DNA from 3 places in the Nonomuraea sp. GTA35 genome. Region 3 is predicted to be linked to each of the others. Evidence: riboswitches for the same ligand, from Rfam matches in the RefSeq annotation. Region 3 holds a riboswitch; each other region holds the start of a gene.
The links. Region 3 has a riboswitch for cyclic di-AMP ahead of ACBJ32_RS35935 (NlpC/P60 family protein). Riboswitches for the same ligand answer to the same signal wherever they lie in the genome.
Positions count from the first base shown of each region.

Region 1: another riboswitch for cyclic di-AMP. It lies ahead of ACBJ32_RS28300 (C40 family peptidase); the one in region 3 lies ahead of ACBJ32_RS35935 (NlpC/P60 family protein).
Region 2: another riboswitch for cyclic di-AMP. It lies ahead of ACBJ32_RS32745 (CHAP domain-containing protein); the one in region 3 lies ahead of ACBJ32_RS35935 (NlpC/P60 family protein).

Region 1 covers NZ_JBGNUV010000006.1:357,772-365,125, forward strand. Annotated here, with positions in the region: gene cimA (citramalate synthase) at 1-1,213, opposite strand, end outside; gene ACBJ32_RS28275 (thioredoxin domain-containing protein) at 1,421-2,068, opposite strand; gene ACBJ32_RS28280 (O-methyltransferase) at 2,128-2,772, shown strand; gene ACBJ32_RS28285 (Uma2 family endonuclease) at 2,847-3,386, shown strand; gene ACBJ32_RS28290 (branched-chain amino acid aminotransferase) at 3,418-4,515, opposite strand; gene ACBJ32_RS28295 (3-isopropylmalate dehydrogenase) at 4,741-5,778, opposite strand; cyclic di-AMP (ydaO/yuaA leader) riboswitch at 5,877-6,021, shown strand; gene ACBJ32_RS28300 (C40 family peptidase) at 6,229-6,633, shown strand; gene ACBJ32_RS28305 (SSI family serine proteinase inhibitor) at 6,691-7,080, opposite strand; gene ACBJ32_RS28310 (class I SAM-dependent methyltransferase) at 7,181-7,354, shown strand, end outside.
Region 2 covers NZ_JBGNUV010000008.1:207,281-214,634, forward strand. Annotated here, with positions in the region: gene ACBJ32_RS32725 (calmodulin-binding protein) at 1-427, opposite strand, end outside; partial or broken gene ACBJ32_RS32730 (hypothetical protein) at 696-1,140, opposite strand; gene ACBJ32_RS32735 (helix-turn-helix transcriptional regulator) at 1,503-2,237, opposite strand; gene ACBJ32_RS32740 (MFS transporter) at 2,312-3,664, shown strand; cyclic di-AMP (ydaO/yuaA leader) riboswitch at 3,854-4,000, shown strand; gene ACBJ32_RS32745 (CHAP domain-containing protein) at 4,184-4,657, shown strand; gene ACBJ32_RS32750 (SAM-dependent methyltransferase) at 4,826-5,305, shown strand; gene ACBJ32_RS32755 (NlpC/P60 family protein) at 5,309-6,238, opposite strand; gene ACBJ32_RS32760 (universal stress protein) at 6,512-7,000, opposite strand; gene ACBJ32_RS32765 (hypothetical protein) at 7,024-7,354, opposite strand, start outside.
Region 3 covers NZ_JBGNUV010000009.1:338,911-346,264, reverse strand. Annotated here, with positions in the region: gene ACBJ32_RS35955 (hypothetical protein) at 1-41, opposite strand, end outside; gene lysX (bifunctional lysylphosphatidylglycerol synthetase/lysine--tRNA ligase LysX) at 200-1,681, shown strand; gene ACBJ32_RS35945 (cytochrome P450) at 1,687-2,568, opposite strand; gene ACBJ32_RS35940 (LuxR C-terminal-related transcriptional regulator) at 3,070-3,282, shown strand; gene ACBJ32_RS35935 (NlpC/P60 family protein) at 3,314-4,360, opposite strand; cyclic di-AMP (ydaO/yuaA leader) riboswitch at 4,367-4,518, opposite strand; gene ACBJ32_RS35930 (amino-acid N-acetyltransferase) at 4,785-5,366, shown strand; gene ACBJ32_RS35925 (RDD family protein) at 5,452-7,023, shown strand; gene ACBJ32_RS35920 (RDD family protein) at 7,136-7,354, shown strand, end outside.

The DNA.
Region 1 (7,354 bases), on a different contig from region 3:
CGATCACGCGCCAGGACTCGACCTCGAAGTGGCGCTTGCGCTCCCCGTGCACGGTGTCGCGCAGCAGCAGCTCGAACGAGGCGTCGGCGGCCTCGAAGGTGAAGCCCCTGGACTCCAGGTCCTTGACCCGGTCGACCAGCGACTTGGTGTGCTCGGGGGTCAGCTCGTAGCCGAGCTCGCGGCCCTTGAGCTCCACCGACGCGCGGCCCGCCATGTCGGAGACGAGCATGCGCATGTCGTTGCCCACCTGGGCGGGGTCGATGTGCTGGTAGAGGTTGGGGTCGACCTTGATGGCGCTGGCGTGCAGCCCGGCCTTGTGGGCGAAGGCGGACATGCCGACGTAGGGCGCGTGGGAGTTGGGGGTGACGTTGGTGACCTCGGTGATCGCGTGGGCGATGCGGGTCATCTCGGCCAGCGACTCCTGCGGCACGAGCTCGAAGCCGCGCTTGAGCTGGAGGTTGGCCACGACCGTGAAGAGGTTGGCGTTGCCGGAGCGCTCGCCGTAGCCGTTGGCGCAGCCCTGGACGTGGGTGGCGCCGGCCTTGACGGCCGCCAGGGTGTTGGCCACGGCGCAGCCGGTGTCGTCGTGGCAGTGGATGCCGACGCGGGCGCTGGTGCGTACGGCGTCCTGGACGATCTCGGCGAGCTCGTCGGGGAGCATGCCGCCGTTGGTGTCGCACAGGGCGATGACGTCGGCGCCTGCCTCGGCGGCGGTCCTGATCACCTCCAGCGCGTAGGCTGGGTTGGACTTGTAGCCGTCGAAGAAGTGCTCGGCGTCGAGGAAGACTCGCTGTCCCTCCGCACGAAGGTGAGAGACCGTGTCGCGGATCATCGCGAGGTTCTCCTGGAGAGTCGTGCGGAGGGCCAGCTCCACGTGCCGGTCGTGACTCTTGGCGACAAGGGTCACGACCGGCGCGCCGGATTCGCGCAAGGCGGCCACCAGAGGGTCGTCGGCGGCCTGCACACCTGCCCGGCGGGTCGCGCCGAACGCGGCTAGTTGCGCGTGCTTCAGGTCGAGCTCTGTTCGAGCGCGCCTGAAGAACTCCGTGTCCTTGGGGTTGGCGCCCGGCCAGCCCCCTTCGATGAACCCGACTCCCAGACCGTCCAGGTGGCGCGCGACGGCGAGCTTGTCGGCGACGGTGAGGTTGAGCCCCTCCTGTTGTGCGCCGTCCCGCAGCGTCGTGTCGTATACGTGGAAGCGGTCGTCGGCCATGAGTCTCTCTTCTCCGCGGAAGTCGGGTATGCGTTCGGGAAAACAAAAAGACCCCTCACGGACGTGAGAGGTCTGCGCGCTGGCGGTGTCCCTGTGTCAGCCAGCGCGCCTGCCGATAATGAGCAGACCGTAGAACATGGTGCCGTCCAGTCTGCCATACGCATTCACCATTCGGCACACCGGTCTCACCACATGGGACACCGCAGCTCACACCTGCACGCCGACGCCTCCGGTGACGAGGCGCTCCAGCGCGGCGGGGTCGAACGCCTCGTTGCCCAGCATCTGGCCGTCGAGCACCACGGTCGGCGTGCCCTGCAGCGGGATCTTGGCCGTCTCCGCCAGGTGCGCCTCGGCGTACGTCTGCGACGTGACGCAGGAGTCCACCGACGCGCCCGCCTTGCGCGCGGCCCTGGTCAGCTCCTCGACGGTGAAGCCGGACGCCGTGCCGTGCGGCGCGGGCTGCATGGCGTACACCTCGTCCCTGAACGCCAGCCAGTTCGCCGCCGGGACGCAGCGGGCGGCCGCGGCGGCGCGGATGGAGTTGGAGCGCATGGGCTCGTCCCCGAAGATCGTCACGGTGTGGAAGACGACCTTGACCTTGCCCTCCTGCGCGAGTTTCCTGATCGTGGCGTCTACCTTGGAGTGCATGTCCTTGCAGACGGGACAGTCGAAGTCCTCGTACACGTCCAGCACGGGAGCGTCGCTCCCCAGGTCGGCCAGGACCATCGAGCCGTCCGCCTGCCGGGTGAGCGTCACCTCACCGGACGACGACGCGCCCGCCTGGGAGAATGCCAGCACCCCGAGTACGGCGATCGCCACGCACGCCAGCGCGACCGCCATCAACCGCTTCTTCATCAGCCCACTCTCACCTCATTGATCGCGCAGACCCTACCCGAAACGGAGCAAATGGCCGCATGAAGGCATACCTCCTCGACGCCGCCGTAGCGCGGTACGTGTCCGAGCACACCACAGCCCCCGACCCCCTGCTGGCGGCGCTGGAGCGGGAGACCGCCGAGGTCGCGGGCGAGGACGCGACCATGCAGATCTCCTTCGACCAGGGCCGGCTGCTCACGATGATCACGCAGCTCATGGCGCCTCGGGTGGCCGTGGAGGTGGGAACGTTCACCGGATATTCGTCCATCTGCATCGCACGCGGGCTGTCCGGCGGCACGCTGCACTGCTTCGACGTCAGCGAGAAGTGGACGTCCATCGCCCGCCGCTACTGGCACGAGGCGGGCCTCGACGATCGGGTGACGCTCACGATCGGGCCGGCCGCGGACACGCTCACCGCCTTCGACCAGCAGATCGACCTGGCCTTCCTGGACGCCGACAAGCAGAACTACCCGGTCTACTACGAGCTGCTGATGGACCGGCTGCGGCCGGGCGGGCTGATCCTGGCGGACAACACGCTGCGCCGGGGCTGGGTGGCCGATCCCGCGCACGACGAGCCGACGACCGTGCAGATGCGGCAGTTCAACGATCTGGTGATGGAGGATCCCCGGGTGACCGTCGTGATGCTGCCCGTGGCCGACGGGATGACGCTGATCAGAAAGAACTAGCGCCGCACGCCCTGTATTCACACACCCGTTCCGGCATACGCTCTGTCACTCCGCCGCCAGAAAGGACGGAGTGCATGGCCGTGCCCCTCGAAGAGCGATTCCGTACCGTGCGTGAATTGCACCCCGAATATCGGGTGGAAACGGTGAGCGGCCGGATCGTGGTCAACGAGGCGGGCACCTGGCAGCACAACACGTGCATGTTCCGGGTGCTGCGCGGGCTGCTCGCCCCGGCGGTCGAGCGGGGCTGGCAGATCTGGCCGAACATCACCGTCTACCTGGGCCGTCAGGCCGATCGGTACGTGCCCGACCTGACGGTGGTGCCCCGGGCGCCGCGGTTGCACAAGGATTACGCGGTGCACGGGGATTCGACGCTGCTGCTCGTCGACATCGTTTCTTCGGGCAGTTCCTACGACGACTTCTACGTCAAGCCGCGCAGTTACTCGCCGGCCGGGGTGCCGCTTTATCTGGTGGTCGATCCGGCGCAGCGGACGGTGCGGCTCTTCAGCGAGCCGGGTGGCCGCGCATACGGCCGGGAAACGGTCGCGACGCTCACCGAGCCGCTGTTCCTGCCGGCGCCGTGGGAATTGTCGCTGAATACCGGGGAATGGTGGTGAGCCCTGCCGGGAGGGCTCACCACCGGCCGGTTCAGCCGATCTTGTGGATCCAGTTGTGGGTGTCGGGGCGGGCGCCGTACTGGATGCCGACGAGCTCCTCGCGCACCCGCATCGTCACCGGGCCCGGCGTGCCGTCGGCCACGGTCCAGGAGCGGTCGGCGCCCTTGACCGTGCCGACCGGCGTCACCACGGCCGCCGTGCCGCACGCGAACACCTCGGTGAGGTCGCCGGACGCGCTCGCCTCCTGCCACTCGTCCACCGTGATGAGCCGCTCCTCCGTCTCCAGCCCCAGGTCGCCGGCCAGCTCCAGGATCGACTCGCGGGTGATGCCGGGCAGCAGGGTGCCGGTGAGGGCGGGCGTGACGAGCTTGTCGCCGAAGACGAAGAACAGGTTCATCCCGCCCATCTCCTCGACGTACCGGTGCTCCTGCGCGTCCAGCCACACGACCTGGTCGCAGCCGTTCTCCACCGCCTGCCGCTGCGCCACGAACGCCGCGGCGTAGTTGCCGCCGCACTTGGCGAAGCCGGTGCCGCCGGGGGCGGCGCGGGTGTACTCGGTGGACAGCCAGACGGAGACGGGCTTGACGCCACCGGTGAAGTACGAGGCCGCCGGCGAGGCGATGACCATGTACTTGTAGGTCTTCGACGGGTAGTTGACCCCGAGCCCCGCCTGGGTGGCGATCATGAAGGGGCGCAGGTAGAGGCTGTGCCCCTCGGTGGTGGGCACCCACTCCTTGTCGGTCTGGACGAGCAGCTCCAGCGACTCGACGAACGTCTCCTCCGGCAGCTCGGGCATGGCCATGCGCGCGGCCGAGCGGTTGAAGCGGCCGGCGTTGGCGTACGGGCGGAAGGTGACGATCGAGCCGCCGATCTGCCGGTAGGCCTTCAGGCCCTCGAACAGCTCCTGCGCGTAGTGGAAGACCGAGGTGGCGGGGTCGAGCGAGAGCGGACCGTACGGCATGAGCCTGGCGTCGTGCCAGCCCTCGCCCTCGGTGTAGTCGATCGAGATCATGTGATCGGTGAACGTCTGCCCGAATCCGGGGTTCGCCAGTACCTGCTCCCGCTCGGCTGCGGTGCGAGCGTGGTCGGATAGCTGCACGTCGAAGCTGAGCTTCTGAGCGATGGTCATGACGGCGGTCCTTCTCTCTACGGTCTACCGAAATCTACCGGAATCCGGTCACCCCTCCGGGAGCTGTCGCGCTCCCGGGGGCGGTCCGTACTTCCTATTGTCTCGCTATATGGGATGGCAAGCGGTTGATGGGGGGTTGGCCCGATTACCGCCGTGGCCTGGGTACACGAAAACGCGCCCGGCAGTCCTCCTCGGACCGCCAGGCGCGTACGGGGCTAGGCGGTCCTAGCCGGATACTCGCGCGGTGATGTCGTCGCCGATCTCGCTGGTGCTGCGGCTTGCCCCGCGCTCGGCGATGTCGTCGGCGACCGCCCGCTCGACCCTGGCCGCCTCGTCGTGCAGGCCGAGGTGGTCGAGGAGCATGGAGACGGACAGGATGGTCGCGGTGGGGTCGGCCTTGCCCTGGCCGGCGATGTCGGGGGCGCTGCCGTGCACCGGCTCGAACATGCTGGGCGCCGCGCCCTCCGGGTTGATGTTGCCGCTGGCCGCCAGGCCGATGCCGCCGGCGATGGCCGCGCCGAGGTCGGTGATGATGTCGCCGAACAGGTTGTCGGTGACGACCACGTCGAAGCGCTCGGGCTGGGTCACGAAGAACATCGAGGCCGCGTCGATGTGGCAGTAGTCGGTGCTGACCTCCGGGTACTCCTCGGCCACGCGGTTGACCGTGCGCTGCCACAGGTCGCCGGCGAAGGTGAGCACGTTCGTCTTGTGGACGAGGGTCAGCTTCCTGCGCGGCCGGGTCTTGGCCTTCTCGAACGCGTAACGCACCACGCGCTCGACGCCGTGGGCGGTGTTGAGCGACTCCTGGGTGGCGATCTCGTGCGGCGTGCCGCGCCGCATGACGCCGCCCGTGCCGGCGTAGAGGCCCTCGGTGCCCTCACGCACGACGATCATGTCGATGTTCTCCGTCGGCGTGCCGGCCAGGGGGGTCGCCACGCCGGGGAACAGCTTGACCGGCCGCAGGTTGACGTAGTGGTCGAAGGCGAAGCGGAGTCGCAGCAGGAGGTCGCGCTCGAGGATGCCGGGCGGCACGCTGGGGTCGCCGATGGCGCCGAGCAGGATCGCGTCGTAGCCGCGCAGCTCGTCGAGCACCGAGTCGGGGAGAGTCTCGCCGGTACGGTGGTAGCGTGCGGCCCCCAGGTCGTAGTGCGTGGGCTCGATCTTCGTGCCTACTGCCTCCAGGACCTTGAGCCCTTCGGCGACGACCTCGGTGCCGATGCCATCCCCAGGGATGACGGCCAGGCGGATGTTACGCGACTCCATGACGGCAACCATACCGGCTCGTCTCGTCTGACGAACACACCATCTCATTTTCCGGACGTCCGGTTTGGGGGGATTGCGACCTTTTGACCGTTTCGTTAGAGTCCGTCGAGCCTAATCCACGCAGCCGCTGCGTGGAGCCGGGGACCCACTTTCCCCCAGGGGCGAATCGGCGGTCAGCGCCGTAGGGCTGTCTTCCAGGCCCGAGCCCGTCAGCTAACCCGGTCGGCCGTATGGAAGGACAGTGCTCTGTCTCGCACCGCCATCGTCCTGGCAGCAGCTTCTGCCGGACTCATCCTGGCCACCCCCGCCGCCCAGGCGGCCACCGGCGACGAGGTCGCCGCCCGGTCCGCCACCGACAAGGACACCACCACCCTCACCGGCGCCGAGATCCGGCGCATCAGGCAGGCCCAGGCGCCCAGACCCGCCTGGAAGATCGCCCTCGACTACGCCATGGACAAGCGCGGCATCCCGTACGTCTGGGGCGGAACCAGCGATCGAGGGTACGACTGCTCGGGGCTCATGCTCCGGGCGTACGAGAAGGCGGGGATCGACCTGCCGAGAACGGCCCGCGAGCAGTACGGGGCCTTCTCCAGGAAGATCTCCTGGAACGATCTAAGACCCGGCGACCTGGTGTTCTTCAGCAACCTGGGCCACGTCGGGATGATCTCCAAGCCCGGCCACATGGTGCACGCGCCGCGGTCGGGCGACGTGGTGAAGGAGGAGAAGCTCTCCCACTGGCGCAGGCAGGCCTTCGTCGGCGCTGTCCGGCCGGACCCCAAGGGCGTGCGCCAGTGGGCCGAACAGCTCGAACAGCGCCGCGAAACCGTGCCCGCCGACGTGACCGCCACCCTCTGAGAAGCCCGAGCGGCCCCGCTTTCCCCCGCGGGGCCGCTCGTCCTCCTCAGCAGGCGGTCAGGGCACGATCGGGGCGGCGAGGTGCGCCACGAAGCACGGGTTCGGGTAGTCGTCGGCGAAGTCCTTCGGCTCGCCCCGATAGTCGCCCCGGATCTCGACGTGCACCGGGTCGAAGATCTTCGGGCAGGGCACGTCCGGCCGGTACCTGATCCGGTCCAGGTCGCCGCCGAACTCGTCCAGCCTGTCGCAGGCGGCGACGGGGTCGGGGTGGACGCCGCCTTCCGGACGGCAGGTCAGGAACCACTGCGTGGTGCTGCCGCCGTGGTAGGTGGTGATGCGCAGGTAGGACTCCTGCGCGTGGGCGGGGACGGCGAGCAGCGCCGCGACGGTCAGAGCGGGCAGGGCTACGGTCGCGGCGCGACGGATCACGCTCAGGGAAGCGCGCATGGGGGAACCTCCTGCATGGATGAACACGTATAGCGACGCTATCAACACTCTTCGTATCCAGAAGGGCAGGTGTTGGTACCACGGGCGTAGCGTGTCGGATATGTCATCCGAGAAGGTGCACCTGACCGGGGAGAAGGCGACGCTCCTGGCCACCCTGTACGGCAGAGCGCTCGACGCGACCTCCCCGCACCCGATACTCGGCGACCGGATGGCGGCGGAGGCGATCGAGCGGATCGACCACGACTTCCGCGAGACCGGGCTCGACGCCAGGATG
Region 2 (7,354 bases), on a different contig from region 3:
GCCGGATCTCAGCCACCAGGCGGGAGCTCCACGGGCACCAGTGGCCGCCGGGCAGGAATGCGCCGCCGGCCTCATCCAGGTGGTCCTCAAGGTATTGCATGCTGGAGTCGCAGACCTCGATGGCTACTTCGAAGAAGTCGATCGTGTTGGGGTCGAGGTGGAAGCTCCATCCGGGGTTGTAGGGGACGGGGCGCTTGATGATCCGGCCGTGGACGTGGATGCGCCCGGTTTCCTCGCCGCTGAGGATGCGGCGGGCGTGTGCGATCTTGGCTTCGTCGCGGAGCTCGATGTTGAATCGGGGGCGGCCGTCGGTGTCGGTGATGCGGAAATAGGCTGTTTCGGCTGCATGGGCGGGGACGCCTGGGGTGAGGATGAGCGTCATGACCGCCGCGAGTATGGCGGCGATCTTGGTGGGGATGCGTGTCATGGGGGCACCTCCGGTGACTCGGGTCGCGATCTGCGACCATCAGTAACTCACTGTAGTTGGCCCGTGACGCTAAGTTAATAGCTTGACCAGGCTTCGCCACCGAAACGGCCACTGCTCACCGTCCGGCCATGCCAAGCCGGAGTGCTGTCGTGGAATCTCAGACACCTCGGAGACTGGATCTTGAGGTCCAGGGGAAGAGATGTTCCTGATGGTGATGAAGAACTACCCGCCCGAGTTCAAGGCCGAGTACGGGATCGCGACCGGGGCATCAGCGAAGGGAAGTCGTGATCGGGCCCGTGATCGGCTTCCTCTTGGGCCGGTAGGTGCGGCCGGCTCGGGCGAGGTCACCGATCGGTTCCTTCTTCTTGGCGTCCACGCTCACTACCGGCGAACCGTCGGCGAGGAACTGTTCGACCGTGGTGTTGATGTGCTGGAACTCGGCGTCGCGGTCGGGAACCTGGCTGCCGGCGCGCCGCTTGGCCATGCCCTGGAGACTGAACCCCGCCGCGCAGCAGATCGCCCACTGCCGGGGCACTGATCGGGTGCCCGGCTGCGGTTGATTCCCGGGCCAGGTCCCGCAGCGAGGCCGTGGTCCAGTGCAGCGGGGAAACCGGATCACCGATCTCCCGCGGCTCGATCAACGCCTCAAGCGCCGGCGCCAGGCCCGGGTCATGCTCAGCAGCCGGCTTTCGTCCGCCACCGGGACGGCGCACCCGGCCCAGAACCGGTGCACCACCCGCGAGCTCGAGGAGTCCCTCATGATGGTCGGCTCCGACACCTCTGCCAGCCTGGCCACCACCACGATCCCGCCATGCCCGAGCGCATCGGCCTCAGCAGCCGGATACAAGCGGCGCTGCCGCTCGTCCGGATACGGCAGCACGGCTGCTGTCAGGCTGCGAACTTCACATCCCGGACCGCCAGGTCTGTCTCAGATATCGCTATGGAAGGCCATTTAGCACGCCACTCACCGAAGTTGCACTGAAACTCCACGCTTCGGGGCTAGGGCCCCTCAATCGGCTCTGACCACACCTGGTTGCTGCCCGGGCCGGACGTTCGTCGCAGCGAGGGTCATGAGTCAACGACTGAGCAGGTAGCGCCGCGGTGTGGTGCCGACCGTGCGGCGGAAGGCCGCCAGGAACGCGCTTGCCGTGGCGTAGCCGACGCTGTGTGCCACCCGGGACACCGGCTGCCCCTCGGCCAGCAGCGGCAGGGCGGCGCGCAGCCGTACCTGTGTGCGCCAGTGGTCGAAGCTCATGCCCGTGTCGCGCACGAACAGCCGTGTCAACGTCCGTCTGCTCACACCGGCCGCGCGAGCGTGAGCCTCCAAACTGCGTGAGTCGGCCGGGTCCGCCAGCAGGGCGGCCGCCACCATCTGGACCCGCTCGTCGGTGGGTTCCGGCACGTCGATGGGCTTGGTGGGCAGCGGACGCAGCAGGTCGGGCACCACGGCCTCGGCGCGCAGCCGCGCGTCGTCGGCGAGGTCGGTGCGGGCCAGGTAGCCGATCAGTTCGGCCAGCAGGCCATCGACGCCGACGGCGGTGGGCTCGCGCCAGTCCAGGGGGCAGTGCTCCGGCGCCAGGTACAGGCTGCACAGCACCGCGTCGCGGGTCGCGCCGGTCGCGTGGGCGATACCCGCCGGCAGCCACAGCGCCCTGGTGGGCGGCAGGACCCAGTAGACCTGGCCCACGTTGACGCTCAGGACACCGCGCCGGGTCCAGGCGAGTTGGTGGTGGGTGTGGCTGTGCGGGGGGATCCAGTCCCCAGAGGCCAGTGGGAAGTGGCCGACGATGATCGCGCCCATGTCCTCCATGCGACATAGTCTGTCCCCATCGCGGATTGTGGCCAAATATGGCAGATCAATAGCGTCGTCGGGTGCCGATAATCGTGTTGTGTCTTGTCCAGTTCATGCTCGTACTCGATGACACCGTCGTGAGCGTGGCCCTGCCCAGCATCCGCCATGAGCTGGGCTTCAGCGCGTCCGGGCTGCCCTGGGTAGTCAACGCCTACTTCCTGGCCTTCGGTGGGCTGTTGCTGCTGTGCGGCCGGATGGCGGATCTGCTGGGCCGCCGTCGCGTCTTCCTCATCGGGGTGGCGCTGTTCGGCTTGGCCAGCCTGGCCTGCGGGCTCGCGCAGGAGCCGTGGCAGCTCGTCATCGGGCGGTTCGGTCAGGGCGCGGGCTCCGCGATGGCCAGCCCTGCCGCGATGTCGATGATCACGTTGCTGTATCCGGGGCCCGAGGCGCGGGCCAAGGCGCTGGGCATCTGGGGCGGCATCGCGGCCCTCGGCGGGACCACGGGCCTGGTGCTGTCCGGGGCGCTGACCGACCTGGCGTCCTGGCGTGGGATCTTCCTGATCAACCTGCCCGTCGTCGCCGTGGCGCTGGCGTTGCTGCCCCGCCTGGTCCCCGAGTCCCGCGCGCCCGGAGGGCGCCGCCTCGACGTTCCCGGCGCGGTCCTGATCACCGGTGCTGCGGTGTCGCTGGTGTACGGGCTGCTGCGAGTGGGGGAGACCGGCTGGAGCGATCCTCTCGTCATCGGTGCCGTCGTACTCTCCGTCGCCTTGATGGTGGCCTTCCTGGTGGCGGAGTCACGGGCGGCAGCGCCGCTGGTGCCCCGATCGTTCCTGGCCTCGCGGACGCGGGTGGTCGCCAACGGCGCGACTCTGCTGTTCTCGATGGCGATGTACGCCATGTCCTTCCTGCTGATGCTTCAGGTGCAGACCGCTCTGGGATATAGCCCGCTGCTGGCCGGCATCGCCTACCTGCCTTACGGTGCGGGCATTCTGGCAGGCATGTGGCTGTCGTCCCGCCTCTCGCTCAGGATCGGGACACGATGGGCGCTTCTGCTGGCGTTCGTGGTCAACATCGCCGGTCTGTTGCTGCTGTCCGACGTGGCGGCGGGCGACTCCTACGCCGCACACGTCCTGCCCGGCATGCTCGTACTGAGCGTGGGCAACGGGTTGAGCCTGCCCCTCATGGCCACGGCCGCAGTCGACGGTACGACCGAGGCGGACGCCGGTCTCGGGTCGGCCCTGTTCACCTCCGTCCAGCAGATCGGTGGCGCTGTCGGGGTGGCCGCGCTGACCATGTTGGGCTACTCACGCGGGCTCACGGCGGGCGCGGTCTGCGTGGCGCTCGGCGCCGTGCTCATCGGCGCACTGCTTCCGTCGCGTCCACGTTTCGTGAAACAGACTGCCAATGAGCTTCGGCAAACTGGATCTACTATCGGGAGTAGGTAAAGAATTTCCTCGCCATCGCCCATGGCGCAGGGGATTCCGTTGCATTGTCCAGAGGTTGGCTTGCATCTTTCTATGCAGTTCGCTTACCTTCAAGGACTCAAGGCGTACGCCTGGCAGCATCGCTTGCCGCGTGGCGCCTCCATATTGCCGAGACCGTGTCTCACCAGCGCGTACGTCATACGTGCGGATGTGACGCGGCCGCCGAATTCGCGATCTCGCGGAACCGGGGACCCATCTGTTTCTGGGGTGAATCGGTGTGCTCCATGTGAGCGCTCCGTAGGGCACTTCCACGCCCGAACCCGTCAGCTAACCCGGTAGGCGGCATGGAAGCAAGGAGCAATTTCAGTAATGGCCAAGCACAGCTTCACCCGTGCCCTCATGCCCGGAAACCTTTCCCGCCTCGCGCTGGGGCTCAGCGTGGCAGCCGGTGCCGTTCTCGCCGCCGGCCCCGCCTTCGCCGCGGACCATGAATCCCAGAGCCAGGCCCAGAGGCCGGCGACTCAGGCGAGCGCACAGGCGGTGCTGAAGATTGCCGAGTCGCAGATCGGCGTTACGGAGAACTCCGCGGGCGGCGGGACTCCATTCCACAGCTGGTACATGTCGTCGCAGCGGGCGAAGGAGACCATCGCCCGTGACGGCGGCAGCATTCAGGCGTACGCCAACGCCCCGTGGTGCGCCATGTTCGTCTCCTGGGTGGGCGAGAAGGCGGGCGCCCGGCCGACCGTCGGCTGGGACGCCTACACCGTCACCTACGCCAAGTGGTTCCAGGCGAACAAGCGCTGGGGCACGGTGGCCAAGCCCGGTGCCATCGTCTTCTACGACTGGAACGGCAAGAGCACCTCGGGCATCGACCACGTGGGCATGGTGAAGCAGGACAACGGCAACGGCACGATCACCGCGATCGAAGGCAACACCGGCAACGGCAAGGTCGAGCAGCGGATCCGGCCCAAGTCCCAGGTCGTGGGCTACGGCTACCCCGATTACAAGGCCTGACGCAGCAGGTCGAAGACTCCTTGCCAGCGCGATGGTCAAAGGATCGCGGGTGGCGAGGGAGAGTCTCCTGCGCCACCCGCTGTTTTCTTGATCCGAAGTTGCCGAGTGACGTACTCCGCCTGCCCTGACCACCGGACTGGAGCGGACGTCGGCGGAAAGGGGCCTCCCATGCTGATGAATCGGTTCGAGACGCTCCTGGTCAACAGCTCGCCACGCCGAGCGCTGCAACGTTGGTACGAGGCGCCGCAGCTGATGAAGCTGGGCGGGCGAACTCCGGGCACCCGGGTTCTGGAGATCGGCGCTCGGCGACGGTCGGTGCGCTACGCCGGGCACGTGCGGCTGGCGCTGGGCGACGCCACCGATCTCCGTGTCGCCTTCGGGATCATCCACCACATCCCTGATCGGCGAGCCGCACTGGCTGAGGCAGCGCGAGTCCTTGCCGCAAGGGGCGGGTTCCACTTCGGCGAGGTGACGGCGACTGCCCTGGCACGCCCGTCCTTCCGGCGTCTGCTTGAGCATCCCGAGGAAGACCGGTTCACGGCGGGGGAGTTCCTCGCCGAACTGCCCCGCCATGGCCTGAAGGTGGATGATCGCTGGGTCACCCGGATCGGTGGGGACTACGTGCTCGGTGTCGCACAGCGTCGCTGACCATCATGGGCGGACCGCACCGAGCAGGCGGTTGCGCCAGTAGTCGTCGAGGTCGACCACCTTGATGACATCGCCGGTTTGCGGCGCGTGCACCATCTTGCCGTTGCCGGCGTACATCCCCATGTGGCCGAGCCCCTTGCTGAAGAGCAGGTCTCCAGGCTGCAGCGCATCCAGGGGAACTCGGCGGCTGGCGCCCCACGCCCATTGAGTCCAGGTCGTCCGGGGCAGTTCGACTCCGCCGGTGCGCCAGGCGGCCTGGGTGAGGCCGGAGCAGTCGTAGGAGCCGGGCCCGGTGCCGCCGTATCGGTAGGGCTTGCCCACCTGGGCGAAGGCGAACTGGAGCGCGCGGCGGGCGTTGCCGGATGCCGGGCCGGTGTACTCGATGCCGGGGCTGTTGGGATCGCCGGTCTGGAAGGTGCCCAACCGGCGCAGGAGCTTGGTCTGTTCTTTGACCAGCTTGTCCACCTTCGTCTTCTCGTCGCGGACCTTGTCACGAGCGTCGTCGGCTTCTGTCAGAACCCGCTGCGCTTCCGTGCGCCGATCGCGCAGGTCCTTCGTCGCCGCCTCGTAGGCAAGTATTTTGGCCGCTCGGTCCTGCGCCAGTTGCTCAAGGGAGGCCATGCTGCTCAGAGCCGCCTCGGAGTTGCCCTGCAGGGCGAACGCCGGCCAGCCCCCGAAAGGGCCGGCCTGATAGCTGTTGCTCGCAATCGTGGCGAGTTCTTCGCGTAGCGCGCGGGCCTGTGCGTCCTTGCGGCTGAGCTCGGTGTTGAGCTTCTCGTACTTCTTCTTGGCCGACTTGTACGCCTCATTCGCCTGGTTGTACCGCTCGACCAGTTGGTCGGCCTGTTCGTTCAGCTTCACCAGCTTGGCCCGGATCTTGGCCGGCGACGGCTCTGCGAGAGCGCCGCTGGGCGTCGCGGCCAGTGCGATCAAGGCTAATGCTGCGGCTACTGCTGGTCGCCCGAGCCTCGTCCACACGGCCACTACGATGCCTCCTCGTAAGTCACTGAGCCTGGGCCGAAATAGTACAGAAGGCGCGGAGGCTTTTGCCCTGTTCCGTGCAATTTCCCTAGGTAGGACCGACTTACTATCAGCGGTAGCTGATCTGGTGTCACGTGTGGATACGCACGCGACGGGCATCGCGTTCAACAGACGCGTATGCGCCCCCGGCCTCCGCGGATGGCTCGGGAGCCGGGCGCGTACGCCTCAGCGTTCGGCACCTGCTCGGCCGTCACGGCGAGCAGCGGCCAGCGGTCCGGACGGGATGATCAGCGTTGACCGGCTGGTGGAGTGCACGACCCGGGTAGAGGTGCTGCCCGACAGCAGTGCTGACAACCCTCGGCGCCCACGGGAACCGAGGACGATCAACGATGCGTCGGTCTCCTCCGCCACGTCCACGATGGCCTCGGCGGCCGTCTTCTCGGGGACAGAGGCAACGCGAGGTTCTGCGTTCGGCCCGAGGGCCCGAGCACGCTCGGCGCCTTCGGCCGCCAGGTGCTCAGAGGCGTCCAAGGTTCGAGCGTCGAGGTCGCACAGGTCCTCCAGAGCCGGATGGCCTTCCAGATAGGCGGCGAGGCTTTCCAGCGGTTGGCGGGCGTAGAGAACCACGGTGGAGGCTCCCGGGAAGAGACGTGCGGTCTCTTCGACGGCGTGCCGGGCGTCTGGGGAGCCGTCGTAGGCGATGAGGATGGACATGAGATCTTCTGCCTTCTGAGGTGTCAGCCGCGGGAGGCGGTGACCTCGTCGGCGGGCGCGCCGGCGCGGGTGCGCAGGGCCGCCGCGGCGATCAGGGCGCCGGCGAGCGCGCCCTGCGGGATGGACGTGATGAAGCTGATCACCGCTGGACCGGGAAGCTGGATGACGGGCACCGCCATGATGTCCGACAGCGTGAACAGCATGGTCGCCACGGCCCACGCCGGCGCGGCGCGGGAAGCCAGGCGCGCGTACCGGCTCGCCTCTGCTGACAACAGCCCCTTGTCGGAGGGCAGCAGAACCGCTGCCATCAGCAACGCGCCGATCGTCACGACGGCCGACAGGTTCGCGGCGAGC
Region 3 (7,354 bases):
GCGGCGACAGCGGCGAGACCGGTCGCGATCTTCTTGAACATCTTTGTCTCCTCGAGCTCCCCATGGGCCGGTTCCCTACCGGCTCCCCCCCGAGCTCGTAAGGAAGTTGTAAACCGGGGCTCTTGCAGCGCTCCTTCAGCGACCCTGCAGGGGGCCGACGAGCCCTTGCAGTTCGCCATATCCCCTACTCTTTGTTGTTGTGAGCGACGAACTTCCCGAGCAGATGCGCATCCGGAGGGAGAAGCTCGACCGCCTTCGCAGCGAGGGCGTCGATCCTTACCCGGTGAATTTCCCACGCACGGCGACCAACGCCGAGGTCAGGGAGAAATACCAGGGCCTGGAGCCCGACACCGCGACCGGCGACCAGGTCGCCGTGGTCGGGCGCGTCATGCTCAACCGCGTGGGCGGCAAGCTCTGCTTCGCCACGATCCGCGACGGCGGCGCCGATCTGCAGGTGATGATCTCGCTCGACAAGGTGGGCGAGGAGTCGCTGGCGAGCTGGAAGCGCGACGTCGACCTGGGTGACCACGTCGGCGTGATCGGCGAGGTGATCACCTCCCGCCGCGGCGAGCTGTCCATCCTCGCCGACAGCTGGCAGATCACCGCCAAGTGCCTGCGCCCGCTGCCGGAGAAGCACATCGGCCTCACCGACCCCGAGGCGCGGGTCCGCCAGCGTTACGTCGACCTCATCGTCAACGACGAGGCCAGGAAGATGGCCCGGCTGCGCAGTGCCACGGTGCGCGCGGTGCGCGACTTCTGGCACGAGGAGGGTTACCTCGAGGTCGAGACGCCGATGTTGCAGCCGATCCACGGCGGCGCCGCGGCCCGGCCGTTCAAGACCCACATCAACGCCTACGACATGGAGCTCTACCTTCGCATCGCGATCGAGCTCTACCTCAAGCGGCTCGTGGTGGGCGGCATCGAGAAGGTCTTCGAGATCAGCCGGACCTTCCGCAACGAGGGCGCGGACTCCACGCACAACCCCGAGTTCACGATGATCGAGGCCTACGGGACGTACCTCGATTACCACGACATGGCCGACCTGACCCAGCGAATGATCCAGCGTGCCGCCCTGGCCGCGCTGGACGGCACGGTGGTCGTGCACGACGGCGCGGAGGTCGACCTCGGCGGTGCGCAGTGGCCCCGCATCCCGCTCTACCACCTGGTCTCCGAGGCGGTGGGCGAGGAGATCACCACCTCCACCACCCTGGAGGAGCTGCGCAAGATCGCCGACCGGCGCGAGATCCACTGGGATCCGAAGTGGGGCCCGGGCAAGCTCGTCCAGGAGCTGTTCGAGGAGCTGGTGGAGCACACGCTGATCCAGCCCACGTTCGTCATGGACTACCCGCTGGAGACCTCCCCGCTGGCCCGCGTGCACCGCGACAACCCGCTGCTGACCGAGAAGTGGGACCTGATCGGCTTCGGCACCGAGCTGGGCACCGCCTTCTCGGAGCTCAACGACCCGATCGACCAGCGCCGCCGCCTCGTGGAGCAGTCCATGCTGGCCGCCGGGGGCGACCCGGAGGCCATGCAGCTCGACGAGGACTTCCTCCAGGCGCTGGAGTACGCCATGCCGCCCACCGGAGGCATGGGCGCGGGCATCGACCGGCTGATCATGGCCTTCACCGGCAGGAACATCCGCGAGACCATCCTGTTCCCGCTCGTCAAGCCCACCCAATAGGCCGGTCAGGAGCGCCGCAGCCGCACCGGCAGCGAGGCGAGCCCGCGCAGCACCACGTTCTCCTTGTACGGCGGCGCGGGCTCGGCCAGCTCCAGCCGGGGCGCCGCCGAGGCGAGGGCCGACAGCGCGATCTCGCCCTCCATCCGCGCCAGCGTGGCCCCGAGGCAGAAGTGGATCCCCAGCCCGAAGGCGAGGTGCCGCTCCGGCGAGCGGGTCACGTCGAAGCGGCCAGGATCGGGAAAGACCGCCGGGTCACGATTGGCCGCGCCTATCACGGCCATCACCGGCGTGCCCTTCGGCACCGGCGTCCCGCCCAGCGACACGTCCTCCAGCGCGACCCTGACGGTGAGCTGCACCGGCGGGTCGTACCGGAGCACCTCCTCCACCACTTCCCTGGGCCGCCGCGCCGCCTGCGCCAGCAGCCCGTGCCGGAGCAGGGCCAGGACGCCGTTGGCGATGAGGTTGACGGTCGTCTCGTGGCCGGCCACGAGCAGGAGCACACAGGTGGCCAGGAGCTCGGCCTCGGTGAGCTCCCGCACGCCTGTCAGCGCGCTCAGGAGGTCGTCACCGGGCCGCTCCCGCCTGATCGCGGCGAGCTCGCGGAAGTAGTCGCCGAACTCCCTTCTGGCCCGCCCGGTTTCCGATAAGAGGCCTTCTGTAAGCATCGGGTCAAGGCCGCGGGCAAGCTTCTCGCTCCAGCCGCGAAAGCGTTCGTGGTCCTCTGGAGGCACCCCGAGCATCTCGCTGATCACCATGACCGGCAGCGGGTAGGCGAGCCCCGACACGAGGTCGGCCTCGTCGGGCAGCGCGCGGATCAGCGACGCGGCGATCTCCTCGACGCGCGGGCGGAGCCGTTCGATCATGCGCGGGGTGAACGCCCTGCTCACCAGGGCACGCAGCCTCGTGTGGTCCGGTGGATCCAGCCATAGGAACGATGCAACGGGCTGACCTGGGTCGGCGCCGTTCTGCCTGCCGGAGCCGCGGCCGAAGCGCGGGTCGCGGAGCAGGGTCGTGCACAGCTCGTGCGTGGTGGCGACGAGCAGACCCCCGCGCGTACGGAAGAGGGCGCCACGCGCGCTCAGCTCCCGATAGCGGGAGTAAGGATCATGCAGAAATCCCCGATCGAACGGATCAAAACCCAGGACATCAGCCGGGCTCAGAGCCGCCGGATCCGGAGCACCGGGAGGCCCCATGAGATCGCTCATCCTGGACTGATCGGCGCCGACATATCGCGAGTAGGTCACATATTTCGGATCATGTCAATAGTGCTGGTCAAGCGCGGCGATTGTAATGCTTGACGACCTTTCCAGGATGCGTTTACCGTCTGCGAGGAGCGACTTCGGCCCGGTGAAGAGGCCCAAGTCAGCTGTTGGGGGGGAGGGCTCCCGATGGATGTGCTCACTGAAGGTGTTGAGCTGAGCCATGCGGATCTTGCATTGCTCGCGGAGCTGGCCAAGGGGGTCACGGTCGACCGGGTGGGCAGACGGCTGGACATCAGCGGGCGCACAGTGCGCAGGAGACTACGTGGCATCTGCGACCGCATCGGTGTCGCCACGGCGATCGAGGCCGTGGCATGGGCGGCCCGCCGCCAGCTGATCTAGCGGCGAGCGGCCAGGGGAAGGGGGTCCGGGGTCAGTCGGCGATGCGTACCGCGCCGGCGAACGGCCTGTTGGCGATCGAGGCGATCCGTACGACGTCACCGGTCTGCGGCGCGTGCACCATCATGCCGCCGCCCAGGTAGATGCCCACGTGGTGCAGGTCGCTGTAGAAGAACACCAGGTCGCCGGGGCGCATCTCCTCGCGTGAGATGTGCCTGCCGGCGGTCCACTGGCTGCCGGTGTAGTGCGGCAGGGAGATGCCGACCTTCTGGTAGGCGGCCATGACCAGGCCCGAGCAGTCGTAGGAGCTGGGGCCCTCGGCGCCCCAGACGTACGGCTTGAGCTGCTGCGTGAGCGCCCACCGCGCGGCCTGGGCGGCCTTGCCGCTGCCAACGATCGGCAGGTTGACGCGCTGCGCCCGCGTGCCGGGACGGCCGGCCTCGCCCAGCGCCCGCCTGAACAGGTTGCTCTCGACCTTGGTGACCAGCTTGGTGATCTTGTCGCGCTTGGTGTCGAGCTCGGAGACGATCTCCTGGACCTCGTCGATGCGTGCCTGGGCGCCGGCCCTGGCGCGCTCGGCGGCCTCCCTGGCCTGGGTGACCTGGTTGACCTCCGCGCCCTGCTGCTGCTCCAGCACGTCCATGGTGGCGGCGCGGTCGAGGAAGGAGTCGGGGTCGCCGGCGGTGGCGAACGCCAGCATCCGGTTCAGCCCGCCGGTCATGTACGCGTTCTGGGCCAGCAGCGCGACCTCCGTACGCTTGGCCTCGAGCTCGGCCTCACTGGTCGCCAGCGTCTTCCGCGCCGCGTCGGCGGCCTTCTTGGCGGTCTTGAGCTTCTCGCGCTGGCCGTTGTACTCCTCGGTCAGCGTCTCGATCTCGTTGTGCATCTTCTCGACCTGCTTGGCCAGGTCCTGGAGTGAAGGCTTGGGGTCCGCGGACGCCGGGCCGACGGGAATGGCGATCAGGAGCGCCGCGACTGTGAGACTCACCACACCGCCGAGGCGGCGTGATCGCCGGAGCCGTTCCTGAGGGCGCGCGTGCTTGCCCGCCGTCTTCTCCCCGCCGTTGCGCGTGCGCTTCACCAACCAAGCTCCCTTCCTCGACGCCTACCGGGTTAGCTGACGGGTTCGGGCCGGAGCAGCCCTACCGAACGACTCGGATTCACCCCTGGCGGCGGGCGATGGGGGTCGCCGCCGGTGGGTCCCCGGCTCCCCTCGCGGGGATTGGGCGTGTTCCTCGCGCGCGACACGCGGGGAACATCGTCGCTGGACACTAATGCACTCCGAGTTCGTGCTCAACCGGAACTGCCGAGTTCATAGAGGTTTCACAACCGAAGGGTCACAAGGTGATCTCGTGCCTGACTGTGCTGATCGGACTTTATGTCCCCTTCGTTGCTGCTTCAGCCGGATGTGGGGAGCGTGCTCATATGGCCACCACATGTAACAGGATGGGCCCAGAGATGGGAGTTAAGTCTGAGCCGTAATGACATCTGTACTCTGGAGGGCCATGGAGCAGGTGGCCGAACTGGCAACGTCCGAGACCGGGCCCGAGACCGCGGTGGTGGTCCGGCGTGCCCGCACGCCCGACGTCCGGACGGTCAGGCGGCTGGTCGACACCTACGCGGGCGCAGGTCCTCGGCTCCTGGAGAAGGCCACGGTCACCCTGTACGAGGACGTACAGGAGTTCTGGGTGGCCGAGCGGGGCGGGCAGGTCGTCGGCTGCGGTGCGCTCCACGTGCTGTGGGAGGATCTCGCGGAGGTCCGCACCGTGGCGGTGGATCCGGAGTGCCGCGGCATGGGCGTCGGCCATCGGATCGTCTCGGCGCTGATACAGCACGCGAAGGATCTGGGTCTGCGACGTGTATTCTGTCTGACTTTTGAGGTGGACTTCTTCGCGAGGCACGGCTTCCGCCCGATTCAGGGCACGCCGGTCTCTCCCGAGGTCTACGCCGAGCTGCTGGCCTCGTACGACGAGGGTGTGGCGGAGTTCCTCGACCTGGAACACGTCAAACCGAACACCCTGGGCAACACCCGCATGCTGCTCCATCTGACATCGGGTGACGCAGACCTTGACCAGATGGAAAGGTGATTGTTGATACCTATGTCGATACGTTGGGCAGCACAGGCATGTGTCCTGACACGTGCCACATGCGCACTCGAAGCGAGGTGACACGGTGAGCACCGGACAGCCGCCGTATCCGCAGGACGAATCCGGCGAGAATTCCGCGCCCGGCACCCCTTACGGGCAGCAGAACACGGGCCGCCACCCTGGCGAGCCCGACCCGGACGTGACTGTGGTCGGCTACCGGGCGGACGACGCCTACGGCCAGCAACCCCAGTACGGCCAGCAGCAGGGTTACGGCCAGCAGGGTTACGGCCAGCAGCAGGGCTATGGCCAACCCCAGCACGGCCAGCAGCAGGGCTACGGCCAGCAGGGCTACGGACAGCAATACGACCAGCAGCAGTACGGTCAGCAGCAGGGCTACGGCCAGCAACAGCAGTCCCAGCCCGACTACGGCCAGCAGCAGGGCTACGGGCAGCAATACGACCAGCAGCAGTACGGTCAGCAGCAGGGCTACGGCCAGCAACCCCAGTCGGGCCAGCAGCCCCAATACGGCCAGCAGCAGGGCTACGGACAGCAGCAGCAGTCCCAGCCGGGTTACGGCCAGCAGCAGTACGGCGACCAGCAGGGCTACGGCCAGCAGCCCGGCTACGGCCAGCAGCCGCAGTCGGGCCAGCAGCCCGGCTACGCCCAGCAGCCCCCGTCGCAGCCCGGCTACGGGCAGCAGGCCGCTTACGGCCAGCAGCAGCAGTCCCAGCCGGACTACGGTCAGCAGGCCGCCTACGGGCAGCAGGCCCCGTCGCAGCCCGACTACGGCCAGCAGGCGCAGTACGGTCAGCAGGCCCCGTCGCAGCCCGACTACGGTCAGCAGGCCGCTTACGGCCAGCAGCAGCAGTCCCAGCCGGACTACGGTCAGCAGCAGCAGTCGCAGCCCGACTACGGCCAGCAGGGCCAGTACGGTCAGCAGCAGGGCTACGGCCAGCAGGGATATGGACAGCAGCAGCAGTCCCAGCCCGGCTACGCCCAGCCCGGTTACGGCCAGCAGCAGTACGGCGACCAGCAGCAGTACGGCCAGCAGGGCTACGGGCAGCAGCCGCAGCAGTACGGGCAGGGCGGCTACGGCCAGCAGCCCGGCTACGGGCAGCCCTACGGCCAGCCGGTCGGCGTGCAGCCTCCCGGGGCGCCGGCGCCGCTGGCCGAGTGGTGGCAGCGCCTGGTGGCGAGGATCATCGACGGTGTGATCTTCGGCGTCGTGATGTGGGTGGTGTCGCTCGCCCTCACCCCGCTGTACCCGTCCTACAGCTCGATCACCGGGCTCACGTCCGGGCTGACGTTCGGGTTGCTGTACTACCTGGCCGTCGCGATCGTCGTGACCCTGATCTACGTGGCCTACGACTTCCTCCTGGTCAAGCTGAAGGGCCAGACGGTCGGCAAGATGGTCATGGGCATCAAGGTCGCTCAGGTCGGCGGCCCCGTCCCGCCGGAGGGCCTGCCCAACGACGTCTCGCTCAAGCGGGCGCTCGTCACGGTGGGCGGCTACATCGTCTACTGGGTCCCCCTGGTCGGCCCTCTGCTCTCCGCCGTCGCGTACGGGCTGAACGGTGCCTCGCAGCTGTGGGACAAGCCGCTGCAGCAGACCTTCGCGGACAAGTTCGCGAAGACGGTGGTGGTGAAGATCAAGTAGTCTTCCGGAGACGCGACATAGGGGCCGGCCTCGCCGGCCCCTATGTTTTGTGTGTGGACCTGTACCAGAATTAGTTGGCGACCCGAGCCCCCGACGACGCGAGGTGGCAGTTATGGCCGGGACGGCACCGCGGACGGACGTGCTGCCCGCCGAATGGTGGGAACGCCTCGGCGCCCGGCTGATTGAAGCACTCGTCTTCGGGGTCTTCTATTACATTCTGTTCATCGCGCTGTGGGGCATCTTCCGGACTGTCGGGATGGCCGAGGTCTTCGGCGGCCGGCTGCCGGGGGTCTTGGCGTGGCTGGTGGCCGGCCTGGCTTATGCGGGCTAC